2 regions of the Bacillus nitratireducens genome follow, and region 2 is predicted to be linked to the other one. Evidence: a T-box and tRNA genes for the amino acid it is inferred to sense, from the RefSeq annotation. Region 2 holds a T-box; the other holds one or more tRNA genes.

Region 1 (8,006 bases), on a different contig from region 2:
AGAGGTCACACCCGTTCCCATACCGAACACGGAAGTTAAGCTCTCTAGCGCCGATGGTAGTTGGGACCTTGTCCCTGTGAGAGTAGGACGTTGCCAGGCAATATTATTCCGCAGTAGCTCAGCGGTAGAGCTATCGGCTGTTAACCGATCGGTCGTAGGTTCGATTCCTACCTGCGGAGCCATTGGAGAGCTGTCCGAGTTGGCCGAAGGAGCACGATTGGAAATCGTGTATACGTCACAAGCGTATCAAGGGTTCGAATCCCTTGCTCTCCGCCATAGGATTTATGATATTTGGCCCGTTGGTCAAGTGGTTAAGACACCGCCCTTTCACGGCGGTAACACGGGTTCGAATCCCGTACGGGTCACCACTTTTGGAGGATTAGCTCAGCTGGGAGAGCACCTGCCTTACAAGCAGGGGGTCGGCGGTTCGATCCCGTCATCCTCCACCATATAAATTATATGAATAATATTGTCGCGGGGTGGAGCAGTACGGTAGCTCGTCGGGCTCATAACCCGAAGGTCGCAGGTTCAAATCCTGTCCCCGCAACCAAATGGTCCCGTGGTGTAGTGGTTAACATGCCTGCCTGTCACGCAGGAGATCGCCGGTTCGACCCCGGTCGGGACCGCCATTTTAATAAGGCTCGGTAGCTCAGTCGGTAGAGCAGAGGACTGAAAATCCTCGTGTCGGCGGTTCGATTCCGTCCCGAGCCACCATTTATTTTAATAAAATATGCCGGCTTAGCTCAATTGGTAGAGCAACTGACTTGTAATCAGTAGGTTGGGGGTTCAAGTCCTCTAGCCGGCACCATGTAAGTTTCGGAGGGGTAGCGAAGTGGCTAAACGCGGCGGACTGTAAATCCGCTCCTTCGGGTTCGGCAGTTCGAATCTGCCCCCCTCCACCATTTACATAGGGGCATAGTTTAAAGGTAGAACTGAGGTCTCCAAAACCTCCAGTGTGGGTTCGATTCCTACTGCCCCTGCCAAATATATATACACAACATGGCGGTTGTGGCGAAGTGGTTAACGCACCGGATTGTGGCTCCGGCATTCGTGGGTTCGATTCCCATCAGTCGCCCCATTTTTATTTTAAAAATTACAAATAATCTAATTGATACTTACATATAATTAAGTAAGAAATCGATGGGCTATAGCCAAGCGGTAAGGCAACGGACTTTGACTCCGTCATGCGCTGGTTCGAATCCAGCTAGCCCAGCCATTTTTGCGGAAGTAGTTCAGTGGTAGAATACAACCTTGCCAAGGTTGGGGTCGCGGGTTCGAATCCCGTCTTCCGCTCCATTTTAACTTCATATGGCGGCATAGCCAAGTGGTAAGGCAGAGGTCTGCAAAACCTTTACCACCGGTTCAAATCCGGTTGCCGCCTTTCTTATTGTGCCGATGTGGCGGAATTGGCAGACGCGCACGACTCAAAATCGTGTTCCTTCGGGAGTGTCGGTTCGACCCCGACCATCGGTATCAAGAACGGCGTAACATCAAGACTCTATACTAATTGTATAGAGTCTTTTTGTGTTTTCATTACACGACAAAATAAGCACTAATAGTGCGTAGGAGGTAGTGTGCGGTGGGTAAGCGACGAACTTTAGATACAGTTGGAAGAAACTATGAAGTACTAAAAGGATAAAACTGAACGTTCGGTTTTATCCTTTTATAGAATTTCAGTAGAATATTACATATACAATAATTTTTTCCAGCACTCTAGAGAGAATTTCTCCACCCAGGTGACATGAAGTTAAATCCGACACCACCAGTAGATATTAGTACATTATCAACGGTTAAGTTTGTAATTTCTAAAAACCTCTTTTCAAACTCTTCTCTGTTGTACTTGTACATAGTTGAGTGGCACGCCCACATTGGCGTTGAAGTACTCAACCAGTCCCCTAATTCCTTTAATTCAGGAAACAACTCAAATCGAATTGGTTCATCTAATTTCATGAATCTCACTTGATAGATAGTTGGGTTTAGCTTTTCTCCTATCCCTTTAAGACTATGTGCTTTTTTCTCATTTGAATGTTTCATAATTACTTTCCCCCATCTTTCCTTCAAATTTTTTCCTATTTTAATTATACAGCAATAGAAAGTGATTATAGGAATATTATGGGAATCGGTGATGTAAAAAGACTCTAACAGAAATGTTAGAGTCTTTTTTGTTAAATTATGTTACCTGATTCTAAAATTCGTAATAAACGTAGGAATTCATGTATAATATAACTTGTCGAAAGAACAAAATGATAGTAATTTATATTATGTCTGTAATATGAATCAAAAATGAACTTTTTATATTTCTTTTAAAAATGTGTTGAATACACATTATATTTCATATTAATATTTTTATGTAGATTTAAAATGGGAAAGAGAGTGGAAAGTATGGGTCGTAAATGGAATAATATTAAAGAAAAAAAAGCATCAAAAGATGCAAATACAAGCCGTATATACGCGAAGTTTGGACGTGAAATTTATGTGGCAGCAAAACAAGGCGAGCCAGATCCAGAATCAAACCAAGCGCTTAGAGTTGTATTAGAACGTGCGAAAACATACAACGTACCAAGAACAATTATTGATCGTGCAGTTGAAAAGGCAAAAGGCGGTTCAGAAGAAAATTATGATGAGCTTCGTTATGAAGGATTCGGACCAAACGGATCTATGGTAATTGTAGATACACTTACAAATAACGTAAACCGTACTGCAGCAGATGTACGAGCTGCATTTAGCAAAAACAGTGGTAACATGGGCGTAAACGGTTCTGTAGCTTATATGTTTGACGCGACAGCTGTTATTGGTCTTGAAGGTAAAACATCAGATGAAGTTCTTGAAATTTTAATGGAAGCAGATGTAGATGCACGTGACATTCTAGAAGAAGAAGAGTCTGTTATCGTTTATGCTGAACCTGATCAATTCCATTCCGTACAATCTGCACTTAAAGATGCTGGTGTTGAAGAATTTACAGTTGCAGAATTAACAATGCTTGCACAAAATGATGTAGAACTTCCTGAAGATGCTCAAGCACAATTTGAAAAAATGGTTGATGCATTAGAAGATTTAGAAGATGTACAGCAAGTTTACCACAACGTAGACTTAGGAGAATAATAAGACAGAAGATCCTTTCGTTTAACGAATAGGGTCTTTTTTTTGTGAAGTTAATTACGATGATGAATTATTAAAGGTGTTTTGTTGTAGTTATGGAATATGATTATAGATAGTATTTTAAATGATTGTATTTCTAGGAGGTATTTCTATGGAGCATAAAACACCAAAGCATATCGTTGCCGTAGCAGGCTATTTAACAAATGAAAAGAATGAGGTGCTTTTAACAAGAGTGCATTGGCGAGCGGATACGTGGGAAATGCCTGGGGGACAGGTAGAAGAAGGAGAAGCACTCGATCAAGCTGTTTGTAGGGAAATAAAGGAGGAAACAGGATTAACGGTAAAGCCTATCGGAATTACAGGTGTTTATTATAATGCTTCTATGCATATTTTAGCTGTTGTGTTTAAAGTGGCATATGTGAGTGGTGATATAAAAATTCAACCTGAAGAAATACAAGAGGCTAAGTTTATTGCTTTAAATGAAAAGAACATCGATGAGTATATAACGCGTCCTCATATGAAATCAAGAACTGTTGATGCGATGAGAGCAACGCATTTCATTCCATATGAAACGTGGGAAGTACAGCCATATAACCTTATAGGCAGGTTGTAAGAAAAGGGTAGCTATTTGAGATACACTCAAATAGCTACCCTTTTCTTATGTATATTACTTCAGAAAAAGGTCAAAATGATAATAAAGCTAGTATTGATTTTTAGAACGTTTGTTCTGTATAATGATGATATATCATATATAATTAGATTACTAGATGTTCAAAAATAGAAATTTATAGATGATATAATAAAAGAATAAAGTGGAATTAAGGAAGTATACTGCTCTTAATTTCTACGCTGCTATTGGTTATGAATGTTTTAAAATAATGTATATTCAACATTTCATATGAATAGTAGATAAAAAAGGACTGTGATACAATACATTTTTACACCTTACAATGTTGTAAGGTACGTGTAAGAGAAATCGATGGGATATTCTTTTACAACAAGGTATTCTTAAGTTAAGAGTTATATATGCTGTGTGGAAAAGAGGTGTTCGAGATGAAAGAACGAGTATTATCTAGAGTGAACTATCATCAAAAAGTTGCATTAAATCCATTAAATAAATTTCTTTATAAAGCCATTATATTATTATTATTGTTAAGTTTTGCATTATTATTCGTTGGAAATGTAATGATTGAGCGAAGTGATATTAGTAAATTACATGTACCTGCTAATTTAGAGGTGCCAGAATCATTAACACACGCATTTATTGCGACGGAAGATAAAAGATTTTATCATCATAACGGTTTAGACTATATAGCGATTATCAGGGCGTCTATTGAGAATATAAAAGCTGGTGGTGTTGTGCAAGGAGGAAGCACGATTACACAGCAGTTATCTAAAAATGCTTTCCTATCTAATGAACGTACATTTTCCCGTAAGTGGAAAGAAATTTTTTATACGAAAAAGATTGAACGTACATTCACAAAGGATGAGATATTAAAATTGTATGTAAGTAATATTTACTACGGAGAAGGCGCATGGGGGATTGAAAAAGCAGCAAACCTTTACTTCGGTAAAAAAGTGAATCAATTAACACTGGCTGAAAGTGCAATGATGGCTGCTGTAGTAAAAGCACCGGCTTATTACTCACCTGCACAAAATTATGATAAAGCAGTTGAGAGACGGAATGTAGTTTTAAGGTTAATGGAGAAAGAAGGCTATATAAATCATGATGAATATGTGCAAGCAGTTAGCGAGAAACTAGTAATTCGTCATGATATAAAAACAGAGCAATCCATGTTAAAAAATGCCCGTGAAAAAGCAGTAAGTTAAAAGAAGTTCCTATATAGGAGCTTCTTTTTTTGAATAATTTGTGACAAAAGACGACACAATATTGTCACAAATGTTGTATTTTTGTAATTTATGTGAGCGTGTTCATTGCGTGACCGATATAAGTGTTGATATTATGTGTATTGTGTACAATGCTGTATACAGAATATGAATTTAAAGAGGAATGTATATGAAATCAAATAAACTCATGGTTCTTGGTGTAGTTTTTTCTATCGCAGTATTGATTGTAATCGGAACAATTGCGTATAGCATCATAAATGACAAAAAAGATAAAGGGAATGAGATGTTTGCTTATTCTACGCAACAATCTTTAGGGAAAGATGATGCTCCAGTTAAGGTAGTTGAATTTGGAGACTTCAAATGTCCTGCTTGTCGTACTTGGGATGTAACAGTATTACCACGATTAAAAGAAGAATATATTGATAAAGGTAAAGTGCAGTTATATTTTATTAACTTCCCATTTATCGGAAAAGACTCTGATTTAGGTGCAGCTGCTGGTGAAGCGATTTATAAACAAGATCAAGATTCATTCTGGATTTTCTATGATGAGATTTATCAAAATCAAAAGAAAGATACGGAAGAATGGATTACAGAAGAATTACTTCTTAATATTGTGAAAGAAAAGCTTCCGAAAATTAATGTAGAACAGTTTAAAAAAGATTTACACAGTAAAGAAATGAAAGACAAAGTACGTAAAGATTCAGATCGTGCTCAAAAATTAAAAGTTCAAGGTGCTCCTTCAGTATATATAAATGGAAATCTTGCAAATCCTGATTTCGATAGTATGAAGAAGGCAATTGATAAAGAATTGAAAAAGTGATGAGTTATCTCATCACTTTTTCGACTTTTTTCGATAAAATTCTTGCTTCGTATTTTTTTACATGCTATACTACTTTACATAAGTTATTTTAATATCTTATATTTATTTCATATTTGCGGGTGTAGTTTAGTGGTAAAACAAGAGCCTTCCAAGCTCTGGTCGAGAGTTCGATTCTCTTCACCCGCTCCAAATTTTATTTAATGTTTTTCTAATAAATTGTGATCAACGCAGTGTTTCGTTTCTAAGATAAACGAGGCATTGCGTTTTTTAATGTTTGAAAAGCGTAATTGTATGCGAAAATAGAAGTAAAGAATAGTATTCCAAAAGTGAATTACTAACCAATATAGTCGTTACATAAGGGATAGATTCATCGGAGGAGGCGATAAAGAATGGATTTTGAACAATTAAAGCAAGAAGTAATTGCGTATAGTAAAACGATTGGTATAGATAAAATAGGGTTTGCTAGTGCATCACCATTTGAGGAATTAAAGCAACGATTAATCCAGCAGCAACAATTAAATTATCAGTCTGGATTCGAAGAGCCTGATATAGAGAAGAGAACGAATCCACAGCTTTTACTACCTGGTGCAAAATCAATCATTGCGATTGCTTTAGCGTACCCTTCAAAATTAAAAAATGCACCATTAAGTAAGCGTGGAGAACGCCGCGGGATTTTTTGTCGTGCTTCGTGGGGACAAGATTATCATCTCGTTTTACGAGATCGTTTGCAAAAGTTAGAGGCATATTTAATCGAGAAACTTCCGGATATAGAAGTGAAATCAATGGTCGATACAGGTGAACTAAGTGATCGAGCTGTATCAGAACGTGCCGGTATTGGATGGAGTGGTAAGAACTGCGCTATTATTACGCCGGAATTTGGTTCGTATGTATACTTAGGAGAAATGATTACGAACGTCCCATTCCCTCCGGATCAGCCAATAGAAGATCAATGTGGAAGTTGTACGAAGTGTATTGATATTTGTCCTACAGGTGCTTTAGTACAGGGTGGACAGTTAGACTCGAAGAAATGTATCGCATTTTTAACACAGACAAAAGGGTTTCTGCCTGAAGAATATCGCGATAAAATAGGAAACCGTATATATGGATGTGATACATGTCAGACTGTTTGTCCAAAAAATAAAGGAATGGATTTCCACAACCATCCTGAGATGGAGCCTGATCCTGAGTTAGTTAAACCGTTATTAACACCACTTTTAACAATTAGTAATCGTGATTTTAAAGAGAAGTATGGAATTATGTCTGGTTCATGGAGAGGTAAAAAACCATTGCAACGAAATGCTATTTTAGCACTTGCGCATTTTAAAGAAACAGCAGCAATTCCTGATTTAATCGGTGTTATGAAAGATGACCCAAGACCAGTACTTCGCGGAACAGCAGCATGGGCACTTGGGAAAATTGGCGGAGATGGAATAGGCGAAGCAATTGAAAAAGCGATGGAACGTGAGAAAGATGAAGAGGTTCTTCATGAAATGAATCGTGGACTTGAATTGTTAGCACAGAAAAAAGAGTAGATAATATCTCCCTTTTTCATATTGTAATATGGGAGGGAGACGAAATGGTTGTAAAAGCGAATATTGAAAAGCAAGTACAACAGTTTTTAGCATATATCACAGAGAAACGAACTGACGTGGATGGTATTGCTGAAGATTTATTACGAATGGTACAGAGAAAGAAACAATTGTTTCAAAAACGTAGTGCAGATATAGTGAAAGCAACTGCCGATATTTCTTTCATGAGACAATTAAATAGTAGTGAGCATCAAGAAATTGATTATCAAGTACACTTTAAATATTTAATTAAGCATAAAGAATTATTTTATATCGAAGAGGAACAATTAAAACGACGAGTTTGTCTGAAAAATAATCGTGTAATAGATGATTATGCTCTTGAGGTGTCAGAAGAAATAGGGATAGGTGAAAAGTTAGAACGAGAAGTCACGAAAGAAAAATACGGTTCATATCAATATAATCGTTTAGAGGCAGTGAAATATGCAGAGCGTTGGTGGGATGATCGCAATCCTGTATACCGTAATTTCCCTGATAATTGTACAAATTTCATTTCACAATGTCTGCACACTGGAGAAGTGCCAATGAACGGACATCCTAATATTCGTAAAGGGTGGTGGCAAAGGGGAAACCAATGGAGTTGGAGCTGGGCTGTAGCACACTCTTTTTATTGGTATTTGTCAGGTGCTACAACAGGGCTTCGGGCAGAAGCG
Region 2 (8,006 bases):
TGAATGCTGGTGCTTACGGCGGTGAAGTCTCGTTTGTATTAACAGAAGCTGTCGTAATGACAGGTGATGGAGAGCTACGTACTTTAACGAAAGAAGCATTTGAATTTGGATATCGTAAGAGTGTATTTGCGAACAACCATTACATTATTCTTGAAGCGAGATTTGAACTTGAAGAAGGTGTGCGTGAAGAAATTAAAGAAAAAATGGATGATTTAACGTTTAAGCGTGAATCAAAACAACCGTTAGAATATCCTTCATGTGGTAGTGTATTTAAGCGTCCACCAAATAATTTTGCAGGTAAGCTTATTCAAGACTCGGGACTGCAAGGTAAGCGAATTGGCGGAGTGGAAGTTTCTTTAAAACACGCTGGATTTATGGTGAATGTTGATAACGGAACGGCACAAGATTATATCGATTTAATTCATTTCGTACAAAAAACTGTTGAAGAGAAATTCGGTGTGAAATTAGAGCGAGAAGTAAGGATTATTGGAGAAGATCTACAATAGTCTTTGAATAAAAAGCGTATAAAGTATGAATTATTTCGAAATAATATTTGGGTATTGTTGACATTTTGTTTTCAATTCAATATAATGGCTAATAATTTAACAAATAATATACGTTGAAAGAGCCCAGTAGCAGTTTGTCACTGTTATTAAAGAGAGCTAGGGGTTGCTGGAACCTAGCACAAACAAACTTGTGAATTACACTCTGGAGTATCTTAGGTAATGCTAAGCGGATTGGCAATCGATATTCTTGCTAAGAGTGGTATGAGTAGCTATGCTATTTATGCAAACTGGGTGGTAACACGGTGAATAATCGTCCCTATGTCATAGACATAGGGACTTTTTGTTTTTCAAAAAATAAAGGGGATGACAAAAGATGAATATCATTGATGAATTAGAATGGCGCGGCGCCATTAATCAACAAACGGACGAAGAAGGCTTACGTAAGCTGGTAGAAGAGAAAAAGATTTCACTATACTGCGGAGTGGATCCGACTGGTGATAGTATGCATATCGGACATTTGATTCCATTTATGATGATGAAGAGATTCCAATTAGCTGGTCATCATCCTGTTATTTTAATTGGCGGGGCAACAGGAACAATTGGTGACCCGAGTGGACGTCAATCAGAGCGTCAACTGCAAACGTTAGAAGTAGTCCAGCATAATGTGGATGCGTTAACAGCACAAATGAAAAAGCTATTTGATTTTGGCGGCAATAGCGAAGTGAAGATGGTAAATAACTATGACTGGACACATGAGATAAACATCATCGAATTTTTACGTGATTACGGCAAAAACTTTAGCATAAATAGCATGTTAGCAAAAGATATTGTAGCAAGTCGTTTGGACACTGGAATTTCTTTCACAGAGTTCACGTACCAAATCTTGCAAGCGATGGATTTCCATCATTTATACACAAAAGAAGATGTTCAACTGCAAATTGGTGGTAGTGACCAGTGGGGAAATATTACAAGTGGTTTAGATTTAATTCGTAAGTTAGAAGGTCATGAAGCGAAAGTATTTGGATTAACGATTCCATTATTATTAAAATCAGATGGTACGAAGTTTGGTAAATCAGCAGGTGGTGCGGTTTGGCTTGATCCGGAAAAAACAACACCGTTTGAATTTTACCAGTTCTGGGTGAATACAGATGACCGTGATGTAATTAAATACTTGAAATACTTTACGTTCTTACAGAAAGAGCGAATTGATGAATTGGCAGCGAAGGTAGAAACTGAGCCGCATAAACGTGAAGCGCAAAAAGTATTAGCGGAAGAAATGACGAAATTCGTTCACGGAGAAGAGGCATTTTTGCAAGCTGTGAAAATTACAGCAGCGTTATTTAGTGGAGATATTAAATCGTTAACAGCTGATGAAATTGAGCAAGGCTTTAAAGAGATGCCGACATTTGAGTCTTCAAAAGAGAAGAAAAATATCGTAGAGTGGCTAGTTGATTTAGGGATTGAGCCATCTAGAAGACAAGCACGTGAAGACATTAATAATGGAGCTATATCTATGAATGGTGAAAAAGTAACGGATGTAGCTACGGATGTTACTGTAGAAAATTCATTTGATGGACGATTTATTATTATTCGTAAAGGGAAGAAAAACTACAGCTTAGTGAAATTGGGAGAATAGTTTTTGTGAAAGAGTGGAAGTAGGGAAGATATCTACTCCCGCTTTTTTCATATACACAATTTTGACATAAAAGAGTCAGTATATTTTGATAATTAAAGAGGGTTATATGATTCTGCTGCCGAATAAATAAAGTAGAGAAAATTACGGATAAAAATAGCCCGAACCATGCAGGGCATGATTCGGGCTTATATTCAGATTAGTAAGCTAAGCTGAATAGACCTTTAATGTGTGATAAGTAACGAACGTTACTTGCTTCTTTCATTAATGATGCTGGTAGACCTTTAAGCGGAGTATTGCTTGCTCCGATTGTAGCAACAGCATCTTTACGTCCTAGACTAGCAAGTGTTCCAGAGTTTACAGGTGCGAACTCTTCGAATGCTTTGCCTTCTAGTGCTGCGTATAAGTTGTATCCAATTAACTCACCCATTTGCCAAGCGATCTGTGCAGTTGGTGGGTATGGACGACCGTCTTCAGCAAAGACAACAGCGCTGTCTCCAGCAACGAATACGTCTTTGTGAGAAGTAGATTGTAGGTGTGCATCAACTGTTGCACGGCCACGGTTTACTTCAAGACCTGATTCACCGATTAATGGGTTACCTTGTACGCCGCCTGTCCAAACGAATGTGTTAGCAACAAGTTTTTGACCGTCTTTTAAGTCGATTTCATTGCCAGCAACGTTTGTTACAGGAAGACCTGTTAAGAATGTAACACCGCGTGCTTCTAGGCTAGTAGTTGCACGTTCGATTAAGTGGTCTGGTAATACTGGAAGGATTTTTGGACCTGCTTCAACAAGAAGAAGTTTAACTTCTTTTGGATTTACGCCGTGGCTTTTTGCAAGTTTAGGCATAATGTCAGCAAGCTCACCAACTAGCTCAACGCCAGTTAATCCGCCACCACCGATTACGATTGTAGCGTCAGCTTCGTTTTTCGTTTTAGCGTATTCACGAATACGGTCTTCAACGTGTTTGTAGATTTTGTTTGCATCAGCAGCAGATTTTAATACCATGCTGTTTTCTTCTAGTCCTGGAATACCGAAGTAAGCAGTTTTACTTCCTAAAGCAACTACAAGTGCATCGTAAGATAAAGTAGTGCCACCAGCTAGTTTAATTTCTTTGCTATCAACTGAGAATGACTCAACTGTTGCGATTTTAAGATCGATATCTTTACCTTTGAAAAGCTTTGTAAGTGGCATTGCAATTGCTTGCTCAGCAACGTTACCAGCTGCAAGGCGGTGTAGTTCAGTGATGATTTGGTGTGTTGGGTATTGGTTAATCACTGTAACTTGTGCTTCTGATTTGCTGTAATATTTACGTACGTTTAAAGCGGCAAGAAGACCGCCATAACCAGCGCCTAAGATGACAATTTGTTTTGACATAGTATGATATCCCCCGTCTTTACTAATTGTTGTTATAAGTTAACTTATTTATTGTTACGTTCTGCACTAATTTGAAGATATGCGTTCACAAAGCGGAACATTTTTTGCGCTTGTGGGTCTTTTAATAATTTTAATAGACCGAACAGGCCGATAACTTCGTTGCTTTCGTCAGCACGATCTTTCGCTTCGATTGCAGTAGCAGCCATGCTTTTCACTGTATCTTTTACAGGTTCTACAAGCTCTGTGATTGCACCAACAGTGTCGCTTTTTAATACTTCATCAGTAGCAACAGTTTGAGCGAAGTCATAAGACTTAGTTAAAATATTAACAAGCTCAGTTAATTTTGGAAGCTGTTCTACTAGTGTAGTTAATGATTCTTGTACCTCAGGTTTTAACAACTGATCAAGTACATCAAGTTGTCCTTGGCTAGCAGAAATTTGTACAGTTTCTTGTTCTGGCTTTGTTTGAGTCATAGTTTCTGGCATCTCCAATTCTCCTTTACGATAGCAATACTCTTATTTTTGATAGGTAAGATAGTAAACGTTTGCGAAACTTTATACAAAGTTTCACAAAGCACAATAAAATGCCTTTAAATTTATGCCAGCAAGTAAGCTGAAATCATAAATCCAAAACCATATTGTCCTACCTATTATTTATGAACTGTCCGATACATGGCTTGTCCGCATAATGGAAAGTTCCTTTATCGGAAAGTGTATATAATATATATCCTATATTATATACTATATACACCTATGTTAACATAAAAATGATTCCTAATTATTTGATATTAAGCGTATAACGTAGTACTGACAAGGCGTGAAAGCGCATAAATTATTTTGTTAAGGTTAGAAATGTACGTATATATAAATAAAAAAAGGAAAAAATGGACAAATTTATGTTCATTTTTTTCTTTTTTTATTGTTCACCTTCTGTAATTAGCATCGATGTGTTACCGCTTTTTTCAAGGTGGCATTCGCCCCAAGTACAAAGAGAGTCAAGAATGGATTCTAAAGACCAACCGTAGTCTGTAAGAGAATATTCTACTTTCGGTGGTACTTGATTGTATACCTTTCTTTGAATAACTCCGTCTTCTTCTAATTCGCGTAATTGCTGTGTTAACATCTTTTGTGTAATACCAGGCATGAGACGTTTTAATTCACTCGTTCTCTTTGTACCTTTCGTTAAGTGGCAAAGAATAACGACTTTCCATTTTCCGCCGATAACCTCTAAAGTCGCTTCAACGGGAATATTATATTTCTTCATATAAAAATCTCCTTTGATGAATGTAGATTTCAGTTCTCCAACAAAAGAAGCCAAATAATTTAAATGTTACTAAAAAGTACCTATAGCACTTTAAAGTACGTACTTTTTATCATGTTGAATATGTTCCATAATAGCATACGTAAGAGGGAAATGAGTAGTACGGTACCAAAAAGTGCCTATGTTACTTTTTGGTACCTATCGTACTTTAAAGTGCGTTCTTCAAAAAAAGAGTGAAGCCATTCATAATAGCATATATCAGCAGTAAAGTTATGTTTGTAGAAGATAAAAAGGCCTTTTTATCACACTATTATGATTGGATTTCTCGCATTAAGGAGGAGTTCAATTGAATTCATATACAGTATCATCTTCGGAAGTTCAGACGAATCGAAGAAGTATGTTTGCGTTATTAGCACTAGCAATTAGTGCATTTGGAATTGGTACAACCGAGTTTATTAGCGTCGGATTATTACCATCTATTTCAGAAGATTTACATGTTTCCGTTACAACAGCGGGTTTAACGGTTTCTTTATATGCATTAGGGGTAGCATTCGGTGCTCCTGTCTTAACTTCGCTAACAGCTAGTATGTCGCGAAAGACATTATTAATGTGGATTATGATTATTTTCATTATTGGTAATGGGATTGCAGCAGTAGCAACAAGTTTTACTGTGTTACTTATCGCTAGGGTTGTATCTGCTTTCGCACATGGCGTTTTTATGTCAATCGGATCTACAATTGCGGCCGCACTTGTACCAGAGAATAAACGAGCTAGTGCAATTGCCTTTATGTTTACTGGTTTAACGGTTGCGACGATTACAGGTGTACCGATTGGAACGTTCATTGGTCAACAGTTTGGCTGGAGAGCTTCCTTTATGGTAATTGTTGCGATTGGAATTGTTGCTTTCATCGCCAATAGTATGCTGATTCCGTCTAACTTGAAAAAAGGTACATCCGTATCATTTCGTGATCAATTTAAACTGATTACGAACGGAAGGTTATTACTTGTTTTCATTATTACTGCATTAGGATACGGGGGAACATTCGTAACATTTACGTATTTATCTCCGTTATTACAAGAAGTAACAGGATTTAAAGCAAGTACCGTTACAATTATTTTGTTAGTGTACGGAATCGCAATTGCGATTGGGAATATGGTCGGCGGAAAATTATCAAATCATAATCCGATTCGAGCGTTATTTTACATGTTCTTTATTCAAGCGATTGTATTATTCGTTTTAACATTTACAGCACCTTTTAAAGTTGCTGGGTTAATCACAATTATTTTGATGGGACTATTCGCATTTATGAATGTTCCAGGGCTACAAGTGTATGTCGTTATATTAGCTGAGCGCTTCGTTCCTAGCGCTGTCGATGTTGCATCAGCAATGAATATTGCAGCATTTAACGCAGGAATTGCTCTTGGTGCTTACTTAGGCGGTATTGTAACGAACTCGTTAGGATTAATTCATACAGCTTGGGTAGGCGGCATTATGGTAGCGGGGGCTGTTATTTTAACAGCGTGGAGTATGACATTAGAAAAAAGAGATCAAGTGAAATAAGGGAGAGAAAATATAATGAAAAATTTACAAAGTAAAACAACATTGCATAACGGTGTAGAAATGCCTTGGTTCGGTTTAGGTGTATTTAAAGTAGAAGATGGACCAGAACTTGTAGAAGCTGTGAAATCGGCAATTAAAGCAGGATACCGCAGTATCGATACAGCTGCGATTTATGGAAATGAAAAAGCAGTAGGAGAAGGCATTCGCGCTGGTATAAAAGAAGCGGGGATTTCTCGAGAAGATTTATTTATTACTTCAAAAGTGTGGAATTCGGATCAAGGATACGAAACAACGCTTGCTGCATATGAAGAAAGTTTAAAGAAGTTAGAACTAGACTATTTAGATTTATATCTTGTTCATTGGCCTGTAGAAGGGAAATACAAAGATACGTGGAGAGCGTTAGAAACACTTTATAAAGAAGACCGCGTACGTGCAATTGGCGTGAGTAACTTCCAAATCCATCATATGAAGGATGTACTAGAAGGCGCAGAGATTAAACCGATGATTAATCAAGTAGAATATCACCCACGTTTAACACAAAAAGAATTACAAGCTTTCTGTAAAGAGCAAGGAATCCAAATGGGAGCATGGTCGCCACTTATGCAAGGTCAGTTATTAGATAATGAAACATTACAAGAAGTTGCTGATAAGTACGGTAAAACAACAGCGCAAATCATTTTACGTTGGGATCTTCAAAATGAAGTTGTAACAATTCCAAAGTCAACGAAAGAACATCGTATTATTGCTAATGCAAGTATATTTGATTTTGAACTAACAAAAGAAGACATGGAAAAGATTGATTCTTTAAATCAAAACCACCGCGTTGGTCCAGATCCTGATAACTTTGATTTCTAAACCTATAGTGGAAGAAAGGGTGCAAATAGTTTGCACTCTTTTTTGTTTTGCTTATGCATAAAAAAAGTTTCTAACTAAATAATAAACAGTATTAAATTTGTTATTTTATAAGGGGTTGTAAAAATGAATATAAAACGATCGTTCAAGCTAATGGCCGCTTTTTTGAGTGTTTTATTTGTATTTGCGAACTTATTATTTCCACTTCAAAAAGCATTCGCGGAAGTTATGGATCATACAAAGTATGAAATGGATTGGAGTTATAGTAGGTCAAAGAAGAAACCAATTCGAACAGAGCTTATTAAAACGGCAGATGGTAAAATTGCCTTTTGCTTAAATGTAGATTTGAAATCTCCAAGCGGTCAAGATTTACCGGAAATGGGGAAAGTGGATATTAATGTGTATCGTGTACTATTAAATGGATATCCACAAAAGAGCCCACAAGAATTAGGTGTTTCTGATTGGAGAGAAGCGCATTATGCAACGCAGCTTGCGGTGTGGAATGCTTTAAAACAAATTGATATTAACGATTTAGATTTCCGTAATAAAAATGTAGAAAAAGTAACGAAAGATATCGTTGCAAAAGCAAGCGCTAGTGAGGAACTACAAGAAATTACGATGAGTGTAGTACCATCAGAAGAACAACAAGCAGTATTGAAAAATGATTTCTTTGAAACAGGATTATATACAGTAGAAACAAACGCGAAAAGTGGAACGTATAAAGTGCAAGCAACAGGTGCACCAGAAGGCGCGAAGTTCGTAAATGAAAAAGGCGAAGCAAAAACTGAATTTAATGTAGGAGAAAAATTCCGCATT

What was found. A T-box is a leader RNA that pairs with one kind of tRNA and senses whether it is charged. The one in region 2 lies ahead of tyrS (tyrosine--tRNA ligase), so its partner is inferred to be a tRNA-Tyr.
Region 1: it encodes a tRNA-Tyr, which carries the amino acid that the T-box ahead of tyrS (tyrosine--tRNA ligase) is inferred to sense. The anticodon was not compared.

Annotation. Positions count from the first base shown of each region.
Region 1 is NZ_JAUMJO010000008.1:205,189-213,194, reverse strand. Features, by position in the region: rRNA gene rrf (5S ribosomal RNA) at 1-99, shown strand, start outside; tRNA gene Q3V31_RS25425 (tRNA-Asn) at 108-182, shown strand; tRNA gene Q3V31_RS25420 (tRNA-Ser) at 185-276, shown strand; tRNA gene Q3V31_RS25415 (tRNA-Glu) at 294-368, shown strand; tRNA gene Q3V31_RS25410 (tRNA-Val) at 374-449, shown strand; tRNA gene Q3V31_RS25405 (tRNA-Met) at 474-550, shown strand; tRNA gene Q3V31_RS25400 (tRNA-Asp) at 554-629, shown strand; tRNA gene Q3V31_RS25395 (tRNA-Phe) at 639-714, shown strand; tRNA gene Q3V31_RS25390 (tRNA-Thr) at 733-808, shown strand; tRNA gene Q3V31_RS25385 (tRNA-Tyr) at 819-902, shown strand; tRNA gene Q3V31_RS25380 (tRNA-Trp) at 910-983, shown strand; tRNA gene Q3V31_RS25375 (tRNA-His) at 1,003-1,078, shown strand; tRNA gene Q3V31_RS25370 (tRNA-Gln) at 1,142-1,216, shown strand; tRNA gene Q3V31_RS25365 (tRNA-Gly) at 1,222-1,296, shown strand; tRNA gene Q3V31_RS25360 (tRNA-Cys) at 1,311-1,381, shown strand; tRNA gene Q3V31_RS25355 (tRNA-Leu) at 1,392-1,473, shown strand; gene Q3V31_RS25350 (DUF3884 family protein) at 1,714-2,034, opposite strand; gene Q3V31_RS25345 (YebC/PmpR family DNA-binding transcriptional regulator) at 2,383-3,102, shown strand; gene Q3V31_RS25340 (NUDIX hydrolase) at 3,251-3,712, shown strand; gene Q3V31_RS25335 (transglycosylase domain-containing protein) at 4,153-4,929, shown strand; gene Q3V31_RS25330 (DsbA family protein) at 5,117-5,767, shown strand; tRNA gene Q3V31_RS25325 (tRNA-Gly) at 5,883-5,956, shown strand; gene queG (tRNA epoxyqueuosine(34) reductase QueG) at 6,157-7,299, shown strand; gene Q3V31_RS25315 (amidase domain-containing protein) at 7,344-8,006, shown strand, end outside.
Region 2 is NZ_JAUMJO010000005.1:443,277-451,282, forward strand. Features, by position in the region: gene murB (UDP-N-acetylmuramate dehydrogenase) at 1-506, shown strand, start outside; T-box leader at 611-827, shown strand; gene tyrS (tyrosine--tRNA ligase) at 880-2,142, shown strand; gene Q3V31_RS21065 (NAD(P)/FAD-dependent oxidoreductase) at 2,339-3,517, opposite strand; gene Q3V31_RS21070 (DUF1641 domain-containing protein) at 3,562-4,002, opposite strand; gene Q3V31_RS21075 (winged helix-turn-helix transcriptional regulator) at 4,433-4,780, opposite strand; gene Q3V31_RS21080 (MFS transporter) at 5,175-6,338, shown strand; gene Q3V31_RS21085 (aldo/keto reductase) at 6,354-7,193, shown strand; gene Q3V31_RS21090 (thioester domain-containing protein) at 7,317-8,006, shown strand, end outside.